One region of the Pseudomonas sp. FG13 genome, then DNA from elsewhere that is predicted to be linked to it. Evidence: predicted binding sites of a transcription regulator. Region 1 holds the regulator's gene; each other region holds the start of a gene.

Region 1 (5,218 bases):
GAAACTCGCCAGCGCCGGCCGCGCCACCGGCAACAAGGTGACCGAGCAGCGCCCACGGATCGACATGGTCATCCAGCCGAAAAAGAAAACCGAGCAAAGGCCCCAGTAATGGCAACTCTGAAAGCTCAGCACCTGGCCAAGAGCTACAAGGGCCGTCAAGTCGTGCGAGATGTCAGCCTGTCCATCGACAGCGGGCAGATCGTCGGCCTGCTCGGCCCCAACGGCGCGGGCAAGACCACCTGTTTCTACATGATCGTCGGCCTGGTCCAGGCCGATCAGGGCCGCGTCCTGATCGACGACCTGGACGTCAGCCATCAGCCAATGCACGGCCGGGCCAAGGCCGGCATCGGCTATCTGCCACAAGAAGCGTCGATCTTCCGCAAGTTGTCGGTCGCCGACAACATCATGGCGATTCTCGAAACCCGCAAGGAACTCGACAAGGCGGGTCGTCGCCAGGAGCTGGAAAGCCTGCTGCAGGAATTTCACATCAGCCATATCCGCGACAACCTGGGCATGAGCCTGTCCGGCGGCGAACGGCGCCGGGTGGAAATTGCCCGCGCCCTGGCCACCGCACCGAAATTCATCCTGCTCGACGAACCGTTCGCCGGCGTGGACCCGATTTCGGTGGGCGACATCAAGCAGATCATCCACCATCTCAAGGCCAAGGGGATCGGCGTGCTGATCACCGACCACAACGTGCGCGAGACGCTGGACATCTGCGAGACCGCCTACATCGTCAATGATGGACAATTGATCGCCGAAGGTGACTCCGCCACCATCCTGGCCAACGAATTGGTCAAGGAAGTGTATCTGGGCCATGAGTTCCGCCTGTAAGCGCGAAGTGTCTGGCAACTGTTCCGGCGCCGTCGGTTTTACCAGGCAGCGCCTCGGGAGAGGCTCAATGAATCCCCTCATCGGGAAACTAATTGAGTACTCCCTCTAGGCAAACACTTCAGTTTCAGGCATATAATTTGCTTAAGGTTTGGCGCTTCGGCGCCCTTGTAGTGGATGGCGCATGTGCGCCGGCGAATAAGGTGTTAAGCCCCTGCCATGAAACCATCGCTAGTCTTGAGAATGGGCCAGCAGCTGACGATGACACCGCAGCTGCAACAGGCCATCCGCCTGCTCCAATTGTCGACCCTGGACCTGCAACAGGAAATCCAGGAGGCCCTGGAATCCAATCCGATGCTCGAACGCCAGGAAGAAGGCGACGACTTCGACAACACTGATCCGCTGGCCGACAACGTCGAGCAAAAATCCAATACCGAGATCCAGGAGCCGTCCTACCAGGAGGAAGCCGCCCCGACGGTGGATAACCTCGAGGATGGCGAGTGGAACGAACGCATCCCCAACGACCTGCCCGTGGACACGGCCTGGGAGGACGTCTACCAGACCAGCGCCAGCAGCCTGCCAAGCAGCGATGATGACGAGTGGGACTTCACCACCCGCACCTCTGCCGGCGAAAGCCTGCAAAGCCACCTGCTGTGGCAACTGAACCTGGCGCCGATGTCCGACACCGATCGCCTGATCGCCGTGACCCTGATCGACTGCATCAACAATCAGGGCTACCTGGACGAGACCCTCGAAGAAATTCTCGAAGCTTTCGATCCGGAGCTGGACATCGAGCTGGACGAGATCGAAGCCGTCCTGCATCGGATCCAACAATTCGAACCGGCCGGCATCGGCGCCCGCAACCTGGGTGAGTGCCTGCTGCTGCAACTGCGCCAGCTGCCCGCCAAGACGCCGTGGCTGGCCGAGGCCAAGCGACTGGTCACCGACTATATCGACCTGCTGGGCGGCCGCGACTACAGCCAGCTGATGCGGCGCATGAAGCTCAAGGAAGATGAGCTGCGCCAGGTGATCGAACTGGTCCAGAGCCTCAACCCACGCCCGGGCTCACAGATCGAGGCCACCGAGCCCGAATACGTGGTTCCCGATGTGATCGTGCGCAAGCACAACGATCGCTGGCTGGTGGAGCTGAACCAGGAATCGGTCCCCAAGCTACGGGTCAACGCCCAGTACGCTGGCTTTGTAAGACGCGCCGATACCAGCGCCGACAACACCTTCATGCGCAACCAGTTGCAGGAAGCCCGCTGGTTCATCAAGAGCCTGCAGAGCCGCAACGAAACCCTGATGAAGGTTGCAACCCAGATCGTCGAGCATCAACGCGGCTTCCTGGACTACGGCGACGAAGCGATGAAGCCGTTGGTCCTGCACGACATCGCCGAGGCGGTGGGCATGCACGAATCGACAATTTCCCGGGTGACCACGCAGAAATTCATGCATACCCCACGGGGTATCTACGAATTGAAATATTTTTTCTCAAGCCACGTCAGCACCTCCGAAGGCGGCGAATGCTCGTCCACAGCCATCCGCGCGATCATCAAGAAACTGGTGGCTGCGGAAAATCAGAAAAAGCCGTTGAGTGACAGCAAGATCGCTGGTTTACTGGAGGCACAAGGCATTCAGGTGGCCCGCCGTACCGTCGCCAAGTATCGCGAATCCCTCGGGATCGCGCCTTCGAGCGAACGCAAGCGGTTGATGTAACAGGCCACGCCACAGCGTTCCAGTGGCAGGCATTTCTGCCTGCCGCTTTATGCACTGGCAACGAAGGAGAAGCTGTATGCAAGTCAACATCAGTGGACACCAACTGGAAGTGACCGAACCCCTGCGTACCTACATCGGCGAAAAACTCGACCGATTGGAAAGGCATTTCGACAAGATCACCAATGTGCAGGTCACGATGAACGTCGAGAAGCTGCTGCAGAAAATCGAAGCCACGTTGCATATTCCCGGCGGAGAGGTGGTTGCCAATGCGGAGCACACAGACATGTATGCCGCGATTGACCTGCTGACCGACAAGCTGGATCGCCAACTCAAAAAGCATAAGGAAAAGACCCAAAGCCTCCTCCAGGGCGCTACCGGTCGTTAATCCCCCCAATCCATGATCCGACTAGAAACCATCCTGACCCCCGGCCGTTCCATGGTGAACGCGCCGGGCGGCAGTAAAAAGAAAGCCCTCGAACAAATTGCCAACCTGATCCACCGCGAAGTGCCGGATCTGGAAATGCAGGACGTCTTCGAGGCCCTGGTTGCCCGTGAAAAACTCGGTTCCACCGGTTTTGGCAACGGCATCGCCATTCCCCACTGCCGCCTCAAGGGATGCATCACGCCCATCAGCGCACTGCTGCACCTTGAAGCCGCCATTGATTTCGACGCCATCGACGGCGCACCGGTCGACCTGCTGTTCGTATTGCTGGTTCCGGAAGCGGCGACCGATGCGCATCTTGAGCTGCTGCGCCAGATCGCCAGCATGCTGGACCGCAAGGAAGTGCGCGAAAAACTGCGTAGCGCACCGAGCAACCAAGCCTTGTATCAGGTAGTCCTGGACGAGCAGAACGGTCATTAATCATGCGCCTGATCATCGTCAGCGGTCGCTCCGGCTCCGGTAAAAGCACGGCGCTCAACGTGCTTGAGGACAGCGGCTACTATTGCATCGACAACCTTCCAGCCGGCCTGCTGCCGGAGCTGGCCGAACGGGCGCTGATCCACACCGAGCTGGCGCAACCGCTGGTGGCGGTTTCCGTCGACGCACGCAACCTGCCGAGCCACCTGTCGCGTTTCCCCGAACTGCTCGAGGAAGTGCGCAACCGGCATATCCAGTGCGATGTGCTGTACCTGGATGCCGATGACGAAACCCTGCTCAAGCGCTTTTCCGAGACCCGGCGACGCCATCCGCTGAGCAATGCCAACCGCTCGCTGGCCGAAGCCATTGAAGACGAAAGCCAGTTGCTTGGACCGATCGCCGACCTGGCGGACCTGAAGGTCGACACCACGAACCTGAACCTGTATCAGTTACGCGACACCATCAAGTTGCGCCTACTGAACCAGCCGGAGCCAGGCACGGCGTTCCTGGTGGAGTCGTTCGGTTTCAAGCGTGGCATGCCGGTAGACGCCGATCTGGTGTTCGATGTGCGTTGCCTGCCCAACCCTTATTGGAAACCGGAGCTGCGCGAGCAATCCGGGCTCGACCAACCGGTGATCGACTACCTGGCGGCCCAACCGGATGTCGAGGAAATGTTCCAGGACATCTCCGGCTACCTGCTTAAATGGCTGCCCCGGTTTGCCGCAAGCAACCGAGCCTATGTCACGATTGCCATCGGCTGTACCGGCGGTCATCACCGCTCCGTCTACCTGACTGAACGCCTGGGCCAGCTCCTGCAACAATCCCTGAAGAACGTCCAGGTTCGCCACCGCGACCTCAGCTAAAGGATTCACATCGCGATGCCTGCTCAGGAAATTGAAATCATCAACAAGCTGGGCTTGCACGCCCGGGCTTCAGCCAAGTTTGTCGGCGTGGCTGGCCAGTTCAAGGAAACGACCATCCGCGTCGGTCGGACGCCTGAATCCACGATCGACGGCAAAAGCATCATGGCCATGATGATGCTTGCAGCGGGCAAGGGCACCACGATCTATCTGGAAACCCAAGGTGAACAAGCGCAGGAGGCAATGGACGCCCTGGTGGACCTGATTAACCGCTACTTCGACGAAGGCGAATAACCCCCTGTGGCGAGGGGATTTATCCCCGCTGGGCTGCGAAGCAGCCCTGATATCTGTCACCGCCGAGCATCAGGTCGACTAAGCTCTTTTTGGGGCTGCTTCGCAGCCCAGCGGGGATAAATCCCCTCGCCACAAATAGATCACAGATTCTCCCTGTCACGCCAGCGCGGTATCCATCACCATCATCAGACAGAACCCCATCAGCAATCCCAGGCTCGCCAGCTTCTCGTGACCGTTGCGGCGGGCTTCGGGAATGACCTCGTGGGTCACCACCAGCAACATGGCCCCGGCCGCCAGTGCCAGGCCCAGCGGCAGCAACATCCCGGCCAGGCTCACCAGCCATGCGCACAATAGCGCGAACAGGGGTTCCACCAGTCCCGAGGCCGCGCCGATCAGGAATGCCTTGAACCTGGACATTCCGGCCGCGGCCAGTACCAGAGCAATGACCAGCCCCTCAGGTACATCCTGCAAGGCGATGCCCATCGCCAGGCTGTCGGCATCGGGCATGCCACCGCCCGCCGACACGCCGACGGCCATTCCTTCCGGAACGTTGTGGGCCACGATGGCAAACACGAACAACCAGATCCGCGGCGCAATGACCGGATGCCCGGGTGCACCAACCAGCTGTTCAGGACGGGCGGACACCTTTCGCTCCACC
Region 2 (5,218 bases), on a different contig from region 1:
GAAAATCCTCGCCGAAGTGGCGCCGACCACGGAAACCATCTCCCACGGTGTGGTGGATGCCGAAACCCAGCACAAGGCGGTTTCGCTGCGGGTGCTGACGGTGGACGATTCGTCGGTGGCGCGTAAGCAGGTGACCCGTTGCCTGCAGACGATCGGCGTCGAAGTGATTGCATTGAACGATGGGCGGCAGGCGCTGGATTACCTGCGCAAGTTGGTCGACGAGGGCAAGAAGCCGGAAGAAGAGTTCCTGATGATGATCTCCGACATCGAGATGCCGGAGATGGACGGGTACACCCTGACATCGGAAATCCGCAGTGATCCGCGTATGCAAAAGCTGCACATCATCCTGCATACGTCCCTGTCGGGTGTCTTCAACCAAGCGATGGTCAAGAAAGTCGGTGCCGATGATTTTCTCGCCAAGTTCCGCCCTGACGACCTGGCTTCCCGGGTAGTCGATCGGATCAAGACAGCGGAATAAAGGTCGGGCGCGTTGTGCGCCCGGCAAATCAACACAATGAAAGAGGCGGTAACTTGTCTACGGGTAATTTGGATTTCGAACAGTTCCGGGTCTTCCTGGAAAAAGCCTGTGGCATATTGCTTGGTGAAAACAAGCAATATCTGGTGTCGAGCCGTCTCAACAAATTGATGGAGCAGCAGGGCCTCAAATCGTTGGGCGAACTGGTGCAGCGTATCCAGACCCAGCCGCGCAGCGGTTTGCGCGAAATGGTGGTGGACGCCATGACCACCAATGAAACCCTGTGGTTTCGTGATACCTATCCGTTCGAAGTCTTGAAGAACAAAGTGCTGCCGGCGGCCATCAAGGCCAGCCCGGGCCAGCGCCTGCGGGTCTGGTCGGCCGCCTGTTCGTCGGGTCAGGAACCGTATTCGCTGTCGATGTCCATCGACGAGTTCGAGCGGACCAATATCGGCCAGTTGAAGGGGGGCGTGCAGATCGTCGCCACGGACCTGTCCGGAACCATGCTCAACAACTGCAAGACCGGTGAGTACGACAGCCTGGCTATCGGCCGCGGCCTGTCGCCCGATCGCCTGCAACGCTACTTCGATCCGAAAGGGCCGGGGCGCTGGGTGGTCAAGGCACCGATCAAGAGCCGGGTGGAGTTCCGCTCGTTCAACCTGCTGGACAGCTACGCCAGCCTGGGCAAGTTCGACATCGTGTTCTGCCGCAACGTGCTGATCTACTTCTCCGCCGAAGTGAAGAAGGACATCCTGTTGCGCATCCACGGCACTCTGAAGCCCGGCGGCTACCTGTTCCTAGGCGCCTCTGAAGCACTGAACGGCTTGCCGGATCATTACCAGATGATCCAGTGCAGTCCGGGGATCATCTACCAGGCGAAGTGATGCAGTCGGGTCGTCAAAAAGCGGGAGCCCCTACAGGCTCCCGTTTTTTTTTGCCTGCTGATTAGTGCTTCGCTCACTCTGTGGAGCGAGCTTCTGTGGGAGCCGAGCTTGCTCGCGATGCAGGCAACACGGTTTCAACTCCCGTCCGCGTCATCGTTCATCGCGAGCAAGCTCGGCTCCCACCAAAGCTCGGTCCCACTGTAATTGCCAGTGTCACTCAAAAAGCGGCAGAAAAGCGGCAGCCGGCGGAAAACGGTTGCCGCTTTTCTGGCATTGCCGCCTTGCCGATGCCCGCAAAGCCCCGGTTTATGGGGTTTTGGGAAGTGGCACGACGCTTGCTAGGTCCATGTACGTACATTCTGGTCACCCAAAGGTTTCCGACATGAGCATCAGCTTCGATAAAGCGCTCGGTATCCACGAACAGGCCCTGAGCTTCCGCGCCCAGCGTGCCGAAGTTCTGGCCAACAACATCGCCAACGCCGACACCCCGAACTACAAGGCTCGGGATCTGGACTTCTCCAAAGTGCTCGCCGAGCAGAATGAGAAAACCAAGAACGGCTCCTTCGCCCTGAACATGACCAACAGCCGTCATATCGAGGCCGAAGGCTTGGGCAACGGCGACGAGTCGCTGATGTATCGCACGCCGATGCAGCCTTCGATCGACCAGAACACCGTGGACGCTCAACTGGAACAGTCCAACTACGCGGAGAACTCCGTGAACTTCCAGGCCAGCTTCACCCTGCTCAACAGCAAATTCAAAGGGCTGATCTCGGCCCTGCGCGGAGAGTAAGTCATGTCGATTGCGAGCGTATTCAACATCGCCGGCAGTGCCATGAGTGCCCAGACCACTCGCCTGAACACTGTCGCCAGTAACATCGCCAACGCCGAGACCGTTTCGTCGAGCATCGACCAGACCTACCGCGCCCGTCACCCGGTGTTCGCCACCATGTTTCAAGGTGGCCAGTCGAATGGCAGCGGCTCGCTGTTCCAGGAGCAGGACGCGGCCGGGCAGGGCGTGCAGGTAATGGGCGTGGTCGAAGACCAGAGCAACCTCGAAGCGCGCTATGAGCCGAACCATCCGGCTGCCGACGCCAAGGGCTATGTCTATTACCCGAACGTCAACGTCGTCGAAGAAATGGCCGACATGATTTCCGCCAGTCGTTCGTTCCAGACCAACGCCGAAATGATGAACACCGCCAAAACCATGATGCAGAAGGTCCTGACCCTGGGTCAGTGATAAGGGGCGAGTCACATGAGCGTTACCAACACCACCAGCGGTTTGAGCCTCAACGAGATTCTGGCCAACTCCTCGGTCAAGACCAACACCACCACCGACGGCCTGGGCTCGCTGACAGGTGCGGCGACCGGCAAGAAGGAGCTGGGCAAGGATGCGTTCCTGCAACTGCTCGTCACCCAGCTGAAAAACCAGGACCCGTTGTCGCCGCAGGACAACGGTGAGTTCGTTGCCCAGCTGGCCCAGTTCAGTAGCCTGGAAGGCATCACCACCCTCAACGATACCGTGAGCGGGTTGGCCAGCAACTACAACTCGTCCCAGGCCTTGCAGGCCTCGTCGCTGGTGGGGCGTTCAGTCATTGCCCCTGGCGACAAGGCGGTGGTCGACACCTCCAAGAGCCTCAACGGCACGGTGGTGGTGCCCTCGGCGGTATCGTCCGTCGCGGTCAAGATCGTGGACAAGGATGGCAAGACGGTTCGCACCATCGACTTGGGCAGCCAGAAGGCCGGTAACTCCGCCTTTATCTGGGATGGCAAGAACGATGCGGGCACGACGGTCGAAGCGGGTACTTACAGCTTCGTAGCCTCGACCACCATCGACGGCCAGGCCACGTCGCTGATCACCAACCTGCCGGCGACCGTCAGCAGCGTGACGATCAGCCAGACAGGGGGAGAGCTGATGCTCAACCTCGCCGGGCTGGGCAGCATCGCCCTGTCCAAAGTACAAACTATTGGTATGTAGAGCCGACTAACCCGGCAAAGGAGTGGAATATGTCTTTCAACATCGGCCTTAGCGGTCTCTATGCTGCCAACAAACAGCTGGACGTCACCGGTAACAACATCGCCAACGTGGCAACCACCGGCTTCAAATCGTCCCGCGCGGAATTCGAAGACGTCTACTCGGCCACCAAGCTGGGTTCGGGCAGCAAAACCGTGGGTAACGGCGTGCGCCTGTCCAACGTTTCCCAGCAGTTTGGCCAGGGCGACGTCAACAACACCGGCAACGTGCTGGACATGGGTATCCAGGGCCAGGGCTTCTTCGTCCTGAGCAACGACGGTTCCCTGAGCTACACCCGTGCCGGTACGTTCAAGACCGACAAGGAAGGCTATATCACCAACAGTGACGGCACTTCGAGGCTGCAGGGCTATGGCGTGGATGCGAACGGCAAGATCCAGAACGGGATCCTGACCGACCTGCGTATCGACACCTCCAACCTGCCACCGAGCGCTACCAGCCTGGTTTCGTCGACCATCAACCTGAACTCCACGGCCACTGCTATTACCGCTGCGTTCAATCCGACCGATACTTCGACCTTTACCAAGCAGTTCACTACGCCGGTCTACGACACCCAGGGTAACCAGCACTCCATGGACCAGTACATGGTCAAGACGGCTGGCAATACCTGGAACGTTTATACCTTGATCGATGGTCGTAACCTGGACGGTAGCTTGCCGACCACGACCGGTGCGACCGCGCCGATTCCTTCGACCATGACCTTCGATTCGAGCGGCAAACTGACCCAGGTCAGCACTCCGCCAGTGCCACCTGCCACTGTGCCGACTATCAACAGCGATCTGGTCTTGACTGGCTGGGTGCCTGGCACAGTGACCAACGGCGTATGGGCCGCCAACGGTGCCGCGAGTGCGCCAACCATCACGATCTCCATGGGCAACACCACCCAGTTCAACGCCGACACCGCGCGTTCGATCCCGACCCAGAACGGTTACGCCACCGGCCAGATCACTAACCTGACCATCGATGGTTCTGGTGTACTGCTGGCCAACTTCAGCAACAACCAGACCAAGCCGATCGGTCAGCTCGCCCTCGCCAGCTTCACCAACGAGCAAGGCCTGCAGCCGGTAGGCGGCACCAGCTGGAAGGAAACCTTCTCGTCGGGTATCCCGGGCTACGATGCTCCAACCACCGGTACCTTGGGTTCCATCGTTTCCAACGCCTTGGAAGAGTCCAACGTCAACCTGACCAACGAACTGGTCGAGCTGATCAAGGCCCAGAGCAACTACCAGGCAAACGCCAAGACCATCTCCACCCAGAGCACGATCATGCAGACCATCATTCAGATGGCCTGATTCTCGATGGTTGCTTGAAAGGTTACACAAGGAGCCCCTCGCAAGAGGGGCTTCTTTTTGGGCGGGTGTTTTGTGCTGCCTGGACTGGCCTCATCGCGAGCAGGCTCGCTCCCACAGGGGAACGCATTCCAATGTGGGAGCGAGCCTGCTCGCGATGAGGTCAGCCCGGCCACCACTTTCCTCCAGGCAAAAGAAAACCCCCGATAAACCAGCGGTCTATCGGGGGCTTTCTTTAAAGGTAGGCGCCTTGCAGCGCCCACCCGCTCAGCTTATTGGCAAGCTTCGCAATCCGGTTCGTCGATCGCGCAGGCCTTTGGCACTGGCGCCGGGCCTGCTGGAGCAGCCAGGACCGAATCGTCACCGTGGTTGCCGCCGCTGGAAACAGCGTTCAGCTTGCCGGTGTTGATGGTCGACTTCTCGGTGCTGGTGGCGGCCAGGGCACGGAGGTAGTAAGTGGTTTTCAGGCCACGGTACCAGGCCATGCGGTAGGTCACGTCCAGCTTCTTGCCCGAGGCGCCGGCGATGTACAGGTTCAGCG
Region 3 (5,218 bases), on a different contig from region 1:
TGGGCGATCAGGGTGCCGTTGACCAGTACGTCCAGCGGTTCACCCGCCAGGCGATCCAGCTCGATCACCGAACCCTGGTTGAGTTGCAGCAGGTTGCGGATGTTGATGTCGGTGCTCCCCACTTCCATGGAAATCGACACGGGGATGTCGAGAATCACGTCCAGGTTCGGCCCGTCCAGCGTTACCTGCTCATTGCTTTTCGGCACGCTGCCAAACTCTTCCATTTGCAGGCGATTGGACGCATGAGCACCGGTGTCCGCAGCCAGCAAGGCGTCGATGTCGTCCTGTCCGGTTTCACCGGCTTCTTCCAGGGCGGCAGCCCATTCGTCAGCCAGCGACTGGTCGTCCTGGTTGTTCATATCATTAGCCATCATTTGTCCTCGGCGGGCAAAAATCAGTTGAAAACGTAAATTCAGCTACAAACTACAGCGTTCGACCTTGCTCAACGTCGTTCGATCGGCTCGATCACCTGCAACGCCAGGTTGCCTTTGTGAGAGCCCATCTTGACCTTGAAGGCCGGTACGCCATTGGCACGCATGATCATGTCTTCCGGCATTTCGACCGGAATGATGTCCCCCGGCTGCATGTGCAGGATGTCCCGCAGGCGCAATTGGCGCCGGGCAACCGTCGCACCGATCGGCACGTCGACATCCAGCACGTCCTGGCGCAAGGCGTTGATCCAGCGCTCGTCCTGATCGTCGAGATCGGATTGGAAACCGGCGTCGAGCATTTCGCGCACCGGCTCGATCATCGAGTACGGCATGGTCACGTGCAGGTCCCCGCCGCCGCCATCGAGCTCGATGTGGAAGGTCGATACCACGATGGCTTCGCTCGGACCGACGATGTTGGCCATGGCCGGGTTCACTTCCGAGTTGATGTACTCGAAGTTCACTTCCATGATCGCCTGCCAGGCTTCCTTCAGGTCGACGAAAGCCTGCTCCAGCACCATGCGCACGACCCGCAGCTCGGTCGGGGTGAACTCTCGACCCTCGATCTTGGCGTGACGACCGTCACCGCCGAAGAAGTTGTCCACCAGCTTGAATACCAGCTTGGCATCGAGGATGAACAACGCGGTGCCGCGCAACGGCTTGATCTTCACCAGGTTGAGGCTGGTGGGCACATACAGCGAGTGCACGTATTCCCCGAACTTCATCACCTGCACACCACCGACCGCCACATCGGCCGAACGACGCAGCATGTTGAACATGCTGATGCGGGTGTAACGGGCGAAACGTTCGTTGATCATTTCCAGGGTCGGCATGCGTCCGCGAACGATGCGATCCTGGCTGGTCAGGTCGTAGCTTTTGACGCTGCCCGGTTCAGCAGCGTTTTCGGTCTGCACCAGGCCGTCGTCGACACCATGCAACAACGCGTCGATTTCGTCCTGGGACAACAGGTCCTGCACGGCCATGGCGGGTTCCTACTGCAATACGAAGTTAGTGAAGAGCAACTGTTCGATCACCACTTTGCCGAGCTCCTTCTGCGCCACTTCCTGCACGCTGGCCGTGGCTTTCTGACGGAGCATTTCCTGGCCGACGGGAGTGGCGAGGGTGTCGAAATTCTGTCCGGAGAACAGCATCACCAGATTGTTGCGGATCAGCGGCATGTGCACCCGCAGCGCTTCCAGATCAGCCTGGTTGCGCCCCAGCAAGGTGATGCTGACCTGCATGTAGCGTTGACGGCCATTTTGGGTGTAGTTGGCGACGAAGGCCGGTGCCATGGGCTCGAAAATCGCCGGCTGCTTGCCCACCGGCGTAGCTTCGACCGCCGCCGCAGGCTTGCTTTGAGCGCTGTGCATGAAATACCAGGTCGCCCCCACGGACACACCGATCGCCAGGAGCAAACCCACAACGATCAGGATGATCATCTTGAGCTTGCCTTTGGTTGCGGGGTCTTTTACAGCTGCTGCTTCGCTCTTCGCCATGCCAATAATCCGTCACTAATCGGGGGGTTTACGGTTGCATGGCAAGGCAGGAGCAAGTGTTATGCCAGAAATAATTTGCGACACCCGAAAACAACTGTGGGAGCGAGCCTGCTCGCGATGGCGGTGTGTCAGTCGACTCATGTTCAACTGATCCACCGCCTTCGCGAGCAGGCTCGCTCCCACAAGGTGTGTGATGTGCCCGGTCAGGCGTAGTAATCGACCGCGCTGGTACCGATGACGCTGGTGGTGGTGGCCGCCACCTCAGCGACACTGGCCGGCAGATGCTCGTCTGCCGAATCCACTCGCCCGCCGGAAGAAGACGTCCGTCCGGTCTGGGCCTGCTGCTGCGCCTGCTGGTTCTGGTTCTGTGAGCCACGGGACTGATCGGACACGTTGACATCGACCTGCCCCATGCCCTGCTGGGCGAAACTGTCCCGCAGGCGATGCAACTGGCCTTCGAGGGCTTCGCGAACGCCGGAGTGGGCACTCATGAAGGTCACCTGGGTCTGTTGATCCGGCATCATGTTTACCCGGATGTCCAGCCGCCCGAGTTCGGCGGGCTGCAACTGGATGTCGGCCGCCTTGAGATTGGCGCTCGACAGGTACATCACCCGGTTGACCACTTCTTCGGTCCAGCCATTCTGATTCATGGCGATGGGTTGGTTGACCGGCACCGCATTGGCGGTCTTGGGCGTAGCGGCCTGGGTGAGGGCCGCCAGGCGGTTGGCGAAATCATCCACGCGGGTGTCACTGGAAGCCGCGCCCAGATCCTTGAGCCCCTCGCCGATCAGACCACTGAATGCCTTTTCCCCACCCTGGCTGCCAGGGCCGGTACTGTTCTGGTCGGCTTGCACGGTGAGCATGCTCGCCATGCCGGCGGCGAACGTCTGGGCCGAGGTCGGCTCACCGTCGAGCGGAACCGGGGCAGTGGTCTTGGCCTGGCTGGTGGCGGAAACGTGGCCGCCCTGCTCCATCGCCAGTCGCAACGCCGGCATGGCGTCGAGCGGATCGGCCTCGGGGTCGAACTTCGGATCCGCCGGCGGCGCGGCCTGGGCTACCGGTGCCAGTGGCACGACCGGGGTCGCCACCGCAGCGACTACTTGCGGAACAGTCGCGGGGTCCACCACAGGGGTGGGCGCCACATCGACTTGAACCGCAGGCACAGCCGCGTCCGGCGGCACCATCGGGTCGACGACAGGATCGGCAGGGGTCGCGTCCGCTACCGGGGTCTCGGTTTCGCTGTCGGCATCGGCGTCATTGTCTGCCGTGTCATCGGCCTTGACCGGCTTGTCGGCGGGCAAGGGTTTGCCGCTATCGGCAACGGTCGGCTCCGGGGCGGCAGCCGTTTCATCGCTGGCGTCCTTTTTGACGCTGCTGTCGGGCGTCTTGTCGCGCACCGGCTTCATCGCAGGCTCAGGGGCCGACGAGGATTTGACAGGGGCTTGCTGGGCGAAGACCTGCGCGAAGCTGGAGGCTCTATTACCAAGGTCCGGAGCCGCTGCCGGCGGATTGACGGCGGTCTGCGGCTTGGCCTGGGTAGTGGCCTGAAGCAGTGTATTGGGCGTAACGGGCATAAAAAGGTCTCCGCTGCACTGAAATCATAGGTACAGTCGAGACTGGACAATGCAAGGGGCGGGCCAACGTCTGGAAAGAGGCGATGCCTGGCAGGTCAACACTCAGCAGTGAAAGCCTTCGCGCTCTTCCCTGCAAAGATTTCGGACATGGGCAAATTCGCTGTCGATTTCGCTGACCAGTTTCTCGATGCCACCCAGGGAGGGCTGTTTGGCACGCTGTTCCAGCTCACCGCACAGTTCGGCCAGGCGGATGGCCCCCATGTTGCTGCTGCTGCCTTTGAAGCTGTGGGCGGTGGCGCTCAGTTTTTCGGCGTCGCGGGCCTCATGCAGCACACGCAGGCGCGCTTCGGAGTCGTTGAGAAACGTATCCAGCAGCTCCAGATACCCCTCCTCCATGACTTCTTTCAACGTGCTGAGCACGTCGCGGTCCAGATGAATCTCGTTCACTTGTTCGCTCCCTGATCAAGAGTGGCGCGGATTATGCCAGAGCCTCCCAGAAAAACTCCACGCGGACACTACGACCATCGTCTGACCAACAGGCCTGGTGACTCAACTGACGCACCAGGCTAACACCACGTCCCGACAACCGATCACGGTCCAGCGGCCGAGCCATGACACGGGCGACATCGAAGCCCTCACCGCTGTCTTCGACCTCGATCACCAGGCGACCACCATCGCCGTGAGGCGTGACATGCAAGTGTACCCGAATGTGACCGGCATCCAGTTCATCCAGCCGGGTACTGCGCTCCATGTAATAGCGCGCAAAGCCCGACGCGTCGCGCTTGATGCTCGAATCGAGCCCCAGTACCCCATGCTCCAGGGCATTGGAATAGAGCTCCGAAAGTACGCTGTAAAGCGCGCCACTCTGAGCCCTGAGCCCATGCACTTCAAGCAGCAATTGCAGCAGGTACGGCATCGGGTTGAAGCGCTTGAGCGTCTGGGCCCGAAACTCGAAACTCACCGACCAGTCCAGCGGGCTGGACTGGCCGCTATCGGAATAGACAGGTGGCGGCGGGTTGAGTTGCGTCGGCGCGACCATCCGCACTTCGACCATGCTGAAATCGTCGCGGGCCTCCCCGCGAAAGTCCCGCAGGGCCTGCTGGATATCTTCGAAAAGACAATCGGGCTCGCGGTTGGCGGCAAACACCTGCTGCAAGCGCTCCACACCGAACAACTGGTCATCGTCATTGCTGGTGTCGATCACACCGTCGGACAACAGGAACACCCGGTCACCCACCGCCATGGGATGCACTTCGGTACGATCATCGAATAGTTGAGGCGTGAGCACACCCAAGGGCAAGTGTCTTGCTGGCAGCGGCGTGCGCACGCCCGTGAGACCGTCATGCAAGTACCCGTCGGGCATGCCGCCATTCCAGATTTCCACCGTGCAACGCTGGAAGCCCAGGCAGAGCAGTGTCGCGCAACAGAACATGTCCACCGGCAGGATACGTTTGAGCTTGGCGTTCATTTCGCGCAGGATCTGCGCCAGGCCATAGCCTTTGGCGGTCATCCCGTAGAACACTTCCGCCAGCGGCATCGCACCGACCGCCGCCGGCAGACCGTGTCCGGTGAAATCCCCCAGCAGGACGTGCATGTCACCGGCCGGATTGAACGCGGCGAGCAGCAGATCGCCGTTGAACAGGGCATAGGGCGATTGCAGGTAACGGATATTCGGCGCGCTCAGGCAGCCGGAATGGGCGATCTTGTCGAACACGGCCTT

What was found. Region 1 encodes sigma-54, which starts transcription at its own class of promoters, with help from an activator protein. Its sites were predicted from a motif close to ANTGGCATNNANNTTGCTNT; they were not measured.
Region 2: flgB (flagellar basal body rod protein FlgB) is a predicted target of sigma-54. The motif match lies at 1,682-1,701, and genes of this name have one in related genera.
Region 3: ACODTO_RS05535 (flagellar hook-length control protein FliK) is a predicted target of sigma-54. The motif match lies at 3,547-3,566, and genes of this name have one in related genera.

What each region holds. Positions count from the first base shown of each region.
Region 1 is NZ_JBMDKO010000002.1:81,532-86,749, reverse strand. Features, by position in the region: gene lptA (lipopolysaccharide transport periplasmic protein LptA) at 1-109, shown strand, start outside; gene lptB (LPS export ABC transporter ATP-binding protein) at 109-834, shown strand; gene ACODTO_RS02895 (RNA polymerase factor sigma-54) at 1,051-2,547, shown strand; gene hpf (ribosome hibernation-promoting factor, HPF/YfiA family) at 2,624-2,932, shown strand; gene ptsN (PTS IIA-like nitrogen regulatory protein PtsN) at 2,945-3,409, shown strand; gene rapZ (RNase adapter RapZ) at 3,412-4,269, shown strand; gene ACODTO_RS02875 (HPr family phosphocarrier protein) at 4,285-4,560, shown strand; gene ACODTO_RS02870 (ZIP family metal transporter) at 4,717-5,218, opposite strand, start outside.
Region 2 is NZ_JBMDKO010000019.1:76,798-82,015, reverse strand. Features, by position in the region: gene ACODTO_RS16760 (chemotaxis protein CheV) at 1-478, shown strand, start outside; gene cheR (protein-glutamate O-methyltransferase CheR) at 532-1,359, shown strand; gene flgB (flagellar basal body rod protein FlgB) at 1,742-2,149, shown strand; gene flgC (flagellar basal body rod protein FlgC) at 2,153-2,596, shown strand; gene flgD (flagellar hook assembly protein FlgD) at 2,612-3,334, shown strand; gene flgE (flagellar hook protein FlgE) at 3,364-4,680, shown strand; gene ACODTO_RS16730 (ribonucleoside-diphosphate reductase subunit alpha) at 4,950-5,218, opposite strand, start outside.
Region 3 is NZ_JBMDKO010000004.1:72,061-77,278, reverse strand. Features, by position in the region: gene fliN (flagellar motor switch protein FliN) at 1-371, opposite strand, end outside; gene fliM (flagellar motor switch protein FliM) at 443-1,411, opposite strand; gene fliL (flagellar basal body-associated protein FliL) at 1,421-1,924, opposite strand; gene ACODTO_RS05535 (flagellar hook-length control protein FliK) at 2,128-3,498, opposite strand; gene ACODTO_RS05530 (Hpt domain-containing protein) at 3,601-3,945, opposite strand; gene ACODTO_RS05525 (ATP-binding SpoIIE family protein phosphatase) at 3,977-5,218, opposite strand, start outside.